One region of the Herbaspirillum sp. WTB6 genome, then DNA from elsewhere that is predicted to be linked to it. Evidence: predicted binding sites of a transcription regulator. Region 1 holds the regulator's gene; each other region holds the start of a gene.
What was found. The regulator LexA, encoded in region 1, represses DNA repair genes until DNA is damaged. The targets are predictions, from matches to a motif close to ACTGTATNNNNATACAGT.
Positions count from the first base shown of each region.

Region 2: a site for LexA is predicted at 1,782-1,799, ahead of ACK2VC_RS11600 (PA0069 family radical SAM protein). Genes of this name have one in related genera too.
Region 3: a site for LexA is predicted at 1,631-1,648, ahead of imuA (translesion DNA synthesis-associated protein ImuA). Genes of this name have one in related genera too.

Region 1 is NZ_CP176522.1:414,099-417,371, forward strand. It holds gene rplI (50S ribosomal protein L9) at 1-333, opposite strand, end outside; gene rpsR (30S ribosomal protein S18) at 361-645, opposite strand; gene priB (primosomal replication protein N) at 697-999, opposite strand; gene rpsF (30S ribosomal protein S6) at 1,021-1,389, opposite strand; gene lexA (transcriptional repressor LexA) at 1,603-2,268, shown strand; gene ACK2VC_RS01965 (RNA methyltransferase) at 2,392-3,150, opposite strand.
Region 2 is NZ_CP176522.1:2,473,972-2,477,244, forward strand. It holds gene ACK2VC_RS11595 (error-prone DNA polymerase) at 1-1,700, opposite strand, end outside; gene ACK2VC_RS11600 (PA0069 family radical SAM protein) at 1,815-2,978, shown strand; gene ACK2VC_RS11605 (Y-family DNA polymerase) at 3,116-3,273, opposite strand, start outside.
Region 3 is NZ_CP176522.1:2,477,704-2,480,976, forward strand. It holds gene ACK2VC_RS11605 (Y-family DNA polymerase) at 1-865, opposite strand, end outside; gene imuA (translesion DNA synthesis-associated protein ImuA) at 798-1,493, opposite strand; gene ACK2VC_RS11615 (GIY-YIG nuclease family protein) at 1,738-2,622, shown strand; gene trhO (oxygen-dependent tRNA uridine(34) hydroxylase TrhO) at 2,673-3,273, shown strand, end outside.

The sequences.
Region 1 (3,273 bases):
CTTTTCGACTGCGAAGCCCTGCTTGCTGAGCGCCTCGGCAATATCGAAGTTGGTAACGGAACCGAACAGCCGGCCGTCGACCCCCGACTTCTGCGAAATCTGGACCGTCATGCCGGCCAGTTTTTCGCCCTGCGCCTGCGCGGCGGCCAGTTTTTCGGCGGCGGCTTTTTCCAGCTCGGCGCGCTTGACTTCGAATTCGGCCATGGCGCTGGTGGTGGCGCGCCGTGCCATGCGTTGCGGGATCAGGAAGTTACGGGCGTAGCCGTCCTTGACGCGGACCACATCACCCAGATTGCCGAGATTGACGACTTTTTCCAACAGAATGACTTGCATGTTTTTCTCCTATTCTTCAGCCGTCGATTAGGCGTTGTGCAGATCGGTGTACGGCAACAGCGCCAGGAAGCGCGCGCGCTTGATCGCGGTATCGACCTGGCGCTGATAATGCGCCTTGGTGCCGGTCAGACGAGCCGGCATGATCTTGCCGTTTTCCTGAACAAAATCCTTCAGGGTGTCGACGTCCTTGTAATCCACCTGTTCCACTTTGGCGGCGGTGAAGCGGCAGAATTTCTTGCGTTTGAACAGCGGGTTCTGCTGTTGACGCTTGTGCTTGAGTTTGTTCTTGTCGAATTTTTTACCGAATGCCATTTTTGGCTCCTTGTTTGTTTCCATCGTGTCGATGACAGCGTGGCGCTACGCTCAACTCTGTCCTGCGATGGATGAAAAATCGATTATGTGAAAAACGAGGCTCTTGCCGTTACGACTCTTGCGTGCCACGAAACCGGTGAACCGAAAACTCCGGCCCAGTTCGGCCTGGCTGAATCGTCCTGAAATTTCGCCGACTGCAATGGCAGCAATTTCAAACTCGACCAGCCGTGGAATTCCTGCTTCAAGCTGTTGCGAACTGTGCAGCAACCGGCCCGATACGATCGGAATTCCTGCCGGCGTGTAGCGCAGAATTTCACGCTCGCCGACCGTCGCCACCAACTCAAACTGATTCACGCTCCCGCGGCACGGCAAAAATTACGCTGCCGGCGCTTCGCTGCGATGGCTCTTGGCGGCGTCTTCCTTCTGCACCGCCTTCATCATCGGCGACGGCGCCGTTTCGGCCTTCTTCATCTTCACGGTCAGATGGCGCAAGATGGCGTCGTTGAACTTGAAGCTGGTTTCAATTTCGGTCAGCGTTTCGGCATCGCACTCGATATTCAGGCAGACGTAATGCGCCTTGGCGAGTTTCTGGATCATGTAGGCCATCTGGCGCCGGCCCCAGTCTTCGACCCGATGGATCTGGCCGCCGCGCGCGGTGACGACGCCCTTGTAGCGCTCGATCATCGCGGGCACCTGCTCGCTTTGGTCCGGATGGACAATAAATACTATTTCATAATGACGCATGGAATCTCCTTTTGGACGGATCAATAAATCGCCCACCCCGGCGTCAAGACGGGTGTGGGAAGAGGAAAACCGGAAATGATACGCTGAAAAGCGAAAACACTCAATGCGCTCAACTGCTTATCGCGCTGACCGCTGCCCTGCATGCTTGCATTCCTGGAACAACTGTATAAAAATACAGACTGTTCATAATCCCAGCCGCAGCGCCTTGACCTTATGCTCAAACTGACCGCCCGCCAGCAGCAAATCCTCGACCTGATCGGCAGTGCAATCGAAAACACCGGTTTTCCTCCGACTCGCGCCGAAATCGCCGCCGAGCTCGGTTTTCGCTCGGCCAACGCGGCCGAAGAGCATTTGCAGGCGCTGGCGCGCAAAGGCGCGATCGAAATTTCGCCCGGCACCTCGCGCGGCATTCGCCTGCTCGACGGCGAGCGCGGCAACCGGCCGCTGGCGCCGGCGCGCGGCCAGATGATGTTGCCGCACCCGGCGCTGATGCAATTGAGCCTGCCACTGGTGGGCCGGGTCGCCGCCGGTTCGCCGATCCTCGCGCAGGAACACATCGAGGCGACCTATCAGGTCGATCCGGCGCTGTTTTCGGAAAAACCGGATTACCTGTTGAAGGTACGCGGCATGTCGATGCGCGACGCCGGTATCCTGGACGGCGATCTGCTGGCAGTGAAAAAAGCGGACAGCGTCAAGAACGGCCAGATCATCGTTGCCCGCCTGGGTGACGACGTCACCGTCAAGCGCTATCGGAAAACCGGTGCGATGATCGAATTGCTGCCGGAAAATCCGGATTTCGCGGTGATTCGCGTGCTGCCGGAACGCGATGACTTTGCCCTGGAAGGCCTGGCAGTCGGATTGGTGCGCAACTGGCGTTAACCGCAACCGTCGCGTCACTTGAAAATCGGGAGTATGCCAATCTTTGGCTTGATATCGCCCAAATATCAAGCGAATCTGAAAATACAGGCGCCAGTATAAACCCGAGTTTGAAGCCGGCCCGATTCAGTCCGAGCGCTTGCGCAAGATCTGACGGGCGATGCCGCGCAGGATGTTGACCTCCTCGGTTTCCAGTTGAGTGCGGGCAAACAAGCGCTTGAGGCGCGGCATCAGTTTTTTGGGGTTGTCGGCATCGAGGAAATCAATCGCGACCAGCGCCTGTTCCAGATGCGCAAACATGCCTTCGATCTCGAGCACGCCGGCGGCGTCACCGTGGAATCCGACCGGACTGTTTCCCTGCTCGCCGTCCTGCGCCGCGACCCGGCATTCATAGGCTAGCACCTGCACCGCCTGCGCCAGGTTGAGCGACGAGTAATCCGGGTTGGCCGGAATATTGATCAGCACATTGCAATTTTCCACCGCCTGGTTGGGCAGCCCGAAACGCTCGTTGCCGAAAATAAGCGCGGCATTCAGTTCAACCTGCGCCGCCAATTGTCCGGCCAGCGCACGCGGCGCCAGCACCGGCGGCGAAAACTCGCGCAGGCGCGCGCTGACCGCGGCGGCGAAGTTGCAGCCGTTCAAGGCTTCCTCGATGGAACCAACCGTACGCGCCGCTGCCAGAATATCCTGCGCGCCGCTGGCGAAGGCAATCGCCTCTTCATGTTCGATTGCATTCGGCACGCGTGGATTGACCAGCACCAGTTGGGAAAAACCCATCGTCTTCATGGCGCGCGCCGCCGCGCCGATATTGCCGGGGCGACTGGTTTCGACCAGCACGAAGCGCAGGCGGTCAAACACGGGCATGGGGTTTTGCGGCAGGTTCATTTAAAATAGCGGGATTGCGCGGGCCACGCGGAACAGGCGAAAGTGATTTTGCCGCAGCACGTCCGTTGGTCACCGCCTTGCTCATTATTCATCCAGGATACGCACCACTGCGCAGCTTGCGCG
Region 2 (3,273 bases), 1.6 Mb from region 1:
CGCCGCGCGCTGACCAGGGCCAGCGCGCGGCGGATCATTGACAGCATGCCGAGCGCCAGCACGTCGATCTTCAGCAAGCCGAGCGCATCGAGGTCGTCCTTGTCCCATTGCACCACGCTGCGCTTTTCCATGGCGGCGTTTTCGATCGGCACCAGCCGCGACAGCTTGCCGCGCGCGATGACGAAGCCGCCCGGGTGCTGCGACAGATGGCGCGGAAATCCCATCAGCGTCAGCGCCAGCGCGGCCCATTGCTGCGCGAGCGGGGCAGCCGGGTCGATCCCGCATTCGGCGAAGCGCTCGGCCAGGTTGCTCTTGCCGTCCCACCAGTGATGCGACTTGGCCACCTGGTCGACGATCGATAGGTCAACCCCGAGCGCGCGGCCGACGTCGCGCAACACGCTGCGCGGCCGGTAGCTGATGACCACGGCCGTCAATGCCGCGCGCAGCCGGCCGTACTTTTCATAGATGTACTGGATCACTTCCTCGCGCCGCTGGTGCTCGAAATCGACGTCGATGTCGGGCGGCTCGTCGCGTTCGCGCGAGATGAAGCGCTCGAACAGCAGCGTGCCGCGCGAAGGGTCGACTTCAGTGATGCCCAGGCAATAGCAGATGGTGGAATTGGCCGCCGAGCCGCGGCCCTGGCACAGGATGCCGATGCTGCGCGCGTGGCGCACGATGTCGTACACCGTCAGGAAATACGGTTCATAGGATTTCTCGGCAATCAGTTGCAATTCATGTTCGAGCTGCTTGCGTATCGCAGCAGGTATTCCTGAAGGAAAGCGTTGCAGCGCGCCGGCATAGGCTTCCTTGCGCAGATAGCTGGCCGGCGTCTCACCCGGCGGCACCAGTTCTTCCGGATATTCGTAGCGTAATTCGTCGAGCGAGAAGCGACAGCGTTGCGCGATCCGCAGCGTTTCTGCCAGCGCAGCCGGCGGATACAGATTGGCCAGCCGCAGGCGCGAGCGCAGATGCTGTTCGGCATTCGGCGCCAGCTCGAATCCGCATTCCGCGATCGGCTTGCCGAGCCGGATCGCAGCAAGCGTGTCCTGCAGCGGCTTGCGCGAGCGCAGATGCATGCAGACATCGCCGGTGGCGACGAGCGGCAAGCCGGTTTGGTGCGCGGCTTGCTCGACCACGGCGCGATGCTGTTCATCGCCGGCGCGGTGCAAGAGCGTCAGCGCGATCCAGGCGCGTTGGGGGAATACGCGCCGCATCCATTCCGCCTGCGGGCGCAAATGCTCGAGGGCGACACCATGCGCCGGCGTCAGGATCGCCAGGCAATCCGGCATGCCACGCAGATGCGCATGGAGCGCTGCCGGTACCGCCAGATCGTCCGGCGTCAGGCGGTAGGCGCCTTTTTCGACGCGCATGCGCGCCAGCGTGATCAGTTCCGCCAGGTTGCCGTAGCCTTCCCGGCTTTGCGCCAGCAGGATCAGCGAAAACGCCGGACTGCCGTCCGCGTTTTCCAGGCGGAACTGGCTGCCGATCAGCAAGGGCAGTTTCAGCTCTTTGGCTTGCACGTGCGCGCGCACCACGCCGGCGAGTGAACACTCATCGGTGATCGCCAGCGCGCCATAGCCGAGCTGCGCCGCGCGTGCCGCCAGCTCCTCCGGGTGCGAGGCGCCGCGCAGGAAGCTGAAGTTGCTGGCGCATTGCAACTCGGCATAGGCGGGGAGGAAGTGGGGAATTGCCGTAGGCATGGCTGAATGAAAATGCTGTCGAAACAGGGGCGGTGCGCGCTTGGAGGAGCGTTTTCCGCACCCTGCATTCATTTTCATTATACTGTGTTTATATACAGTATTTAGGAGTGCCCAATGTCCGATCTGAAATGGGACGCGGGAGTGGAATCCCGGCTGCTCCAGCCGCCGCCCACAGCCCGCAAGGGGCGCGGCGCGGTGTCGAACCTGCAAGGCCGCTATGAATTGCTGGCGCGCGAAGCGTTCGACGACGGCTGGGGCGCCGATGATGATGGAGCCGAGGCGGCGGGCGCGGCGCCGGCCTGGAGAACCCGGGTCACCGAAGAGGACGCCAAGAGCATCCTCTCCCGCAACGCCTCGCCCGACATCCCGTTCAGCGTTTCGCTCAATCCCTATCGCGGCTGCGAGCACGGCTGTATCTACTGCTTCGCGCGACCCTCGCACAGCTACCTCGGCCTGTCGCCCGGACTCGACTTTGAAAGCCGGATTTTTGCCAAGCGCAACGCGCCGCAACTGCTGCGGCGGGAACTCGCGAAACCCTCCTATGTTCCCGAATCAATTGCGCTCGGCGTCAACACCGACGCCTATCAGCCGTGCGAGCGCGACTTGCGGCTGACGCGGCGCATCCTGGAAGTGCTGCACGAATGCGAGCACCCGGTGGCGCTGATCACCAAGTCCGCGCTGATCGAGCGCGACCTCGATTTGCTGGCGCCGATGGCGGCCAAGCGGCAGGCGGCGGTGGCAATCACCATCACCACGCTGGATGCGCACATCGCGCGCACGCTGGAGCCGCGCGCGGCCGCGCCGATGAGGCGGCTGCGCACGGTGCGCACCCTGAGCGAGGCCGGCGTCCCGGTCGGCGTCAGCATCGCGCCGGTGATCCCGTTCGTCACCGAACCCGACCTCGAACGCGTGCTGGCGGCCGCGGCCGACGCAGGCGCCGTCAATGCCAGCTACATCGTGCTGCGCCTGCCGTGGGAAGTGAGTCCGTTGTTCCAGCAATGGCTGCAGGCGCACTTTCCGGAGCGCGCGCAACGCGTGATGAACCGTATACGCGACATGCGCGGCGGCAAGGACTACGATGCCGGCTTCGGCAGCCGCATGCGCGGCGAAGGCGTATGGGCCGAGCTGATCCGGCAGCGCTTCGAAAAGGCGGCTGCCCGCTTCGGGCTGGGAGCGCGCGCGGAAAGTTTCCGCGGCCTGGATGGGTCGCGCTTTCGCCGGCCTGTGGCCGCAACTGGCGATGACAACGGCATGAACGGGCAGTTGGAATTGTTTTAGGCATCGGATGCGCGGACGGGTATTCGTCTCTCGAAGAGAGTATGCTCGTAGAACAATTGATTTACCGGCGGATAAGGTTGATGATTGACGGAGTATATTGGTAGGGCTGGCCCCCGCCGGTATCTTCGGCCGGCAGCTCAGGCAAACAATCCGTGCAGAAACCAGCACATGTCCTCGCTACTGCGCTGCCGGTAGATCCAGTAGCAGGCCGCCGTCTCGCTTTGGGCGACGAAATAATCACGCATGACCGGCATGCCGTCCCACCAGCCGCATTCGATCCGTTCCGGGCCACGCA
Region 3 (3,273 bases), 1.6 Mb from region 1:
CGATCGCCATCCGCCCGCGCTCGTGTTCCAGCAACAACACGCAGCGCGCCACCGCCAGTTGCCGCGCCACCAGCCAGCCGCACAGTTGCAGCAGCAGACGGCGCGCCGCGAACAGCAGCGCTTCCGCATGTTCGATGCGATCCGGCAATTCGAGCCGGACCGAAAACGCCGGCGGCGCTGCCACCCATTCGAACAGTTCGGCGGCATCGCCGTAGGCCCGGTCCAGTGTTGCCAGCACGGCCGGGCCGCAGCGTCTTTGCAGTCCGGCGCGCGGCAGCCGGCGCAGGTCGGCCAGGGTGCGGCAGCCGATGCCGCGCAGCCAGTCGGCATGCGGGCGCGCGGCGGGCAGTATGGCTAGCGGCAAGGCATCCAGCCGGCGCGCCAGGCTGGTCGGCTGCACGGTGCGGCGCCGCCTGCCGCCCTGGCGCGCCAGCAGCCAGGCGCCCTGCGCGGTCGGCGCCATGCCGATCCGTGCGGTGAATCCGAGCGCCGCCAGGCTGGCGCCGACCTGCCGGTACAGCGCGCGGCGGCCGCCGAACGCCGACAGGCTGGCGCCGACGTCGAGCAGCAAGGAGCTCTCTTCGGCCAGCGCCACTTCCGGCGTATAGCGCAGCATGGCCAGCGCCGCTTCGTGCAGCGCCGCCTGCTCGCGCCGTACATCGCGTTCATGCAGCACGGCCTGCGGACACAGGCTCAGCACGCCGCCACGCCGCATGCCCGGACGCACGCCAACCGCCGCTGCCGGCGCACTGGCCGCCACCACCCGCGCCTGCTCGACGACCACATGCGAGCCCGGCTCACACCAGCGCGGGCGCAGACTTTCCAGCGACAACAAGGGCAGGTGTACACCGATCCACAGGCGCATCATGGTTCCGGGTCCTGGCAAGGGCGCGCGCCGCCGGCGCTGCGGCCAGCGGCACAAAGAGTTCGCCGTCGTGCGGCGGCCCGCGGCGTTTCACCAGCGCGATGCGGATGCCGCCAGGCGCCGCGCGCAAGGCGAGCCGTAGCGGCGCCGGCGATGCATCCTGCGCTTGCGCCAGCGGCCGCATCATCCACAGCGTGGTGTCGCAGGCCTGCGCCGCCAAGTGCAGCCGGCGCAACGCTTCCGGCCGGATCTGCGATTGCCAGAACAGCAGCGCGCCGCAACTGCCGTTGCGCAATATCTGCTCGGCGCTCCACAGCGCATCGGCGCTGCGCGCGGTCTTGACCCACAGCAGGCGTTCATGCGGCAAGCCCCAGGCCAACCACGCGGCTGCCTGCGGCGCATACGGCGGCTGCAGCAGCGCGATCCGGTGCTGGCGCACGAGCACGGCCAAGGCTGGGCGCAGCAACTGCATTTCGCCGATGCCGGGCTGCGGCAACAGCAGCTCGATCAGCGCCGAACGCGGCCAGCCACCACCCGGCAATTCGCGGTCGAGCGCGGCGGCGCCGGACGGCGTCACCGCCGAGCGGGGCGCCGCCATCTGGCTGGCGCGCCACAAGGCGTGTGGCATGCGGGCAACCACCGCATCGGCAGCGGCTATACTGCAACGGCTGGAGGGGAGGGCGGACATCGGTGAATTCGGAGTTGTTGGCAGTCCGGAAAGTCCCGATGAACTTGCCATCAGGCAATTAATGAGTCTGTAAAATAACTGTATATATGTACAGTATAAGGGTGGCCCCGAATTAGTCAAACCCCGATTCGTCCGTTTGCTTCAACAGTCTTATCCGCTCGTTATCTTTTGAATTCCGCTTTGCATGCCAGTACGTCTCACTTCGGCCGGATTGCTGATCGGGCCTAATCCGGCCGATCTGTTCGAATACCCGGCGCATATCGACCGCGCCAGCCTGGACGCGCTGCCGCGGCACGCCGGCGTCTACATCTTTCGCGATGAAAACGACGCGCCGCTGTATATCGGCAAGAGCGTCAATCTGCGCAGCCGCGTGCTGTCCCACCTGCGCACGCCGGAAGAAGCGCGGATGCTGAAGCACAGCCGCCGCGTCGAATTTTTCCGCACCGCCGGCGAGATCGGCGCGCTGCTGCTGGAGTCGCGCCTGATCAAGGAACTGCAACCGGTGCACAACAAGAAGCTGCGCCGCACGCGCGACATGTGCACGCTGCGCCTGACTGGTGAGGCCGGTTCCGCGCCGGAAATCGTGCATGCGCGCGAGCTGGATTTTTCACGCACCGCAGGCTTGTACGGTCTGTTTGCGACGCGCCGCGCGGCGCTGGAAAAACTGCGCGAACTGGTCGATTTGCATCAGCTATGCTCGGCCCTGGTCGGGCTGGAAAAGCTCGCGCCCGGGCGCCCCTGTTTCGCGCGGCAACTGGCGCGTTGCCACGGCGCCTGCGTCGGCGCCGAATCGGCCGCGGCGCATGCCGGCCGCTTGCGCGGTGCGCTGGAGACGCTGCGCGTGATCGTCTGGCCGTACCCGGGAGCGGTCGGCATCGTCGAACAATCGGCAAACTGGAAGCAGACCCACGTGGTCGACCACTGGTTCTATCTCGGCTCGATCGACGGCGCCGGTGGCGCCGGCAAGCTGAAGCGGCCGGCGCGGCGCGTCTTCGATGCCGACAGCTACAAAATCCTGGTGAAGCCGATCATCGAGCGCAGCCTGCACATCATTCCAATCGCCCTTTGACATATCCACCCGGCTTGGCGCCGGCAAATTCTGCGACAATTCCTCCGACCATGACCATCCCCGCCAATACCGTGGCGCCCTGCACCGCACCGCAGCCGAACCCGCCGCTGTTCCACATTGCGTTCTATCAGTTCGTCGCACTGCCCGATCCGGACGCGGTGGCGGCGCGCCTGCGCGAACTCACGTGCGAGCTGCTCGGCAGCATCCTGGTGGCGGAAGAGGGCATCAATGGCGTGCTGGCCGGCAGCGCGGCGGCGCTGGATGAGTTCCAGCAAGCCTTGCTCGACGATTCGCTGTTCGAAAACCGCTTCGCCAGCATCACTTTCAAGCGCAGCGGTTGCAAGAGCGTGCCGTTTCGCCGCATCAAGGTGCACCGCAAATCTGAAATCGTCGCGCTCGGCGTCGGCCCATCTCCCGGCAACACCGCCGGCGCCGGCATCGACGTCAGCCCGGCCGACTGGCGCCGCCTGATCGCCGAACCCGATGTGGTGCTGATCGACAACCGCAACAGCTTCGAATACCGCCTCGGCCGCTTCAAGTCGGCGCTCGACCCGCAGGTGGCCAACTTCCGCGACTTCCCAGCCTATGTCGCGGCCCAAGCGCCGGCCTGGAAAGAGCAAGGCAAGCGCGTCGCCATGTATTGCACCGGCG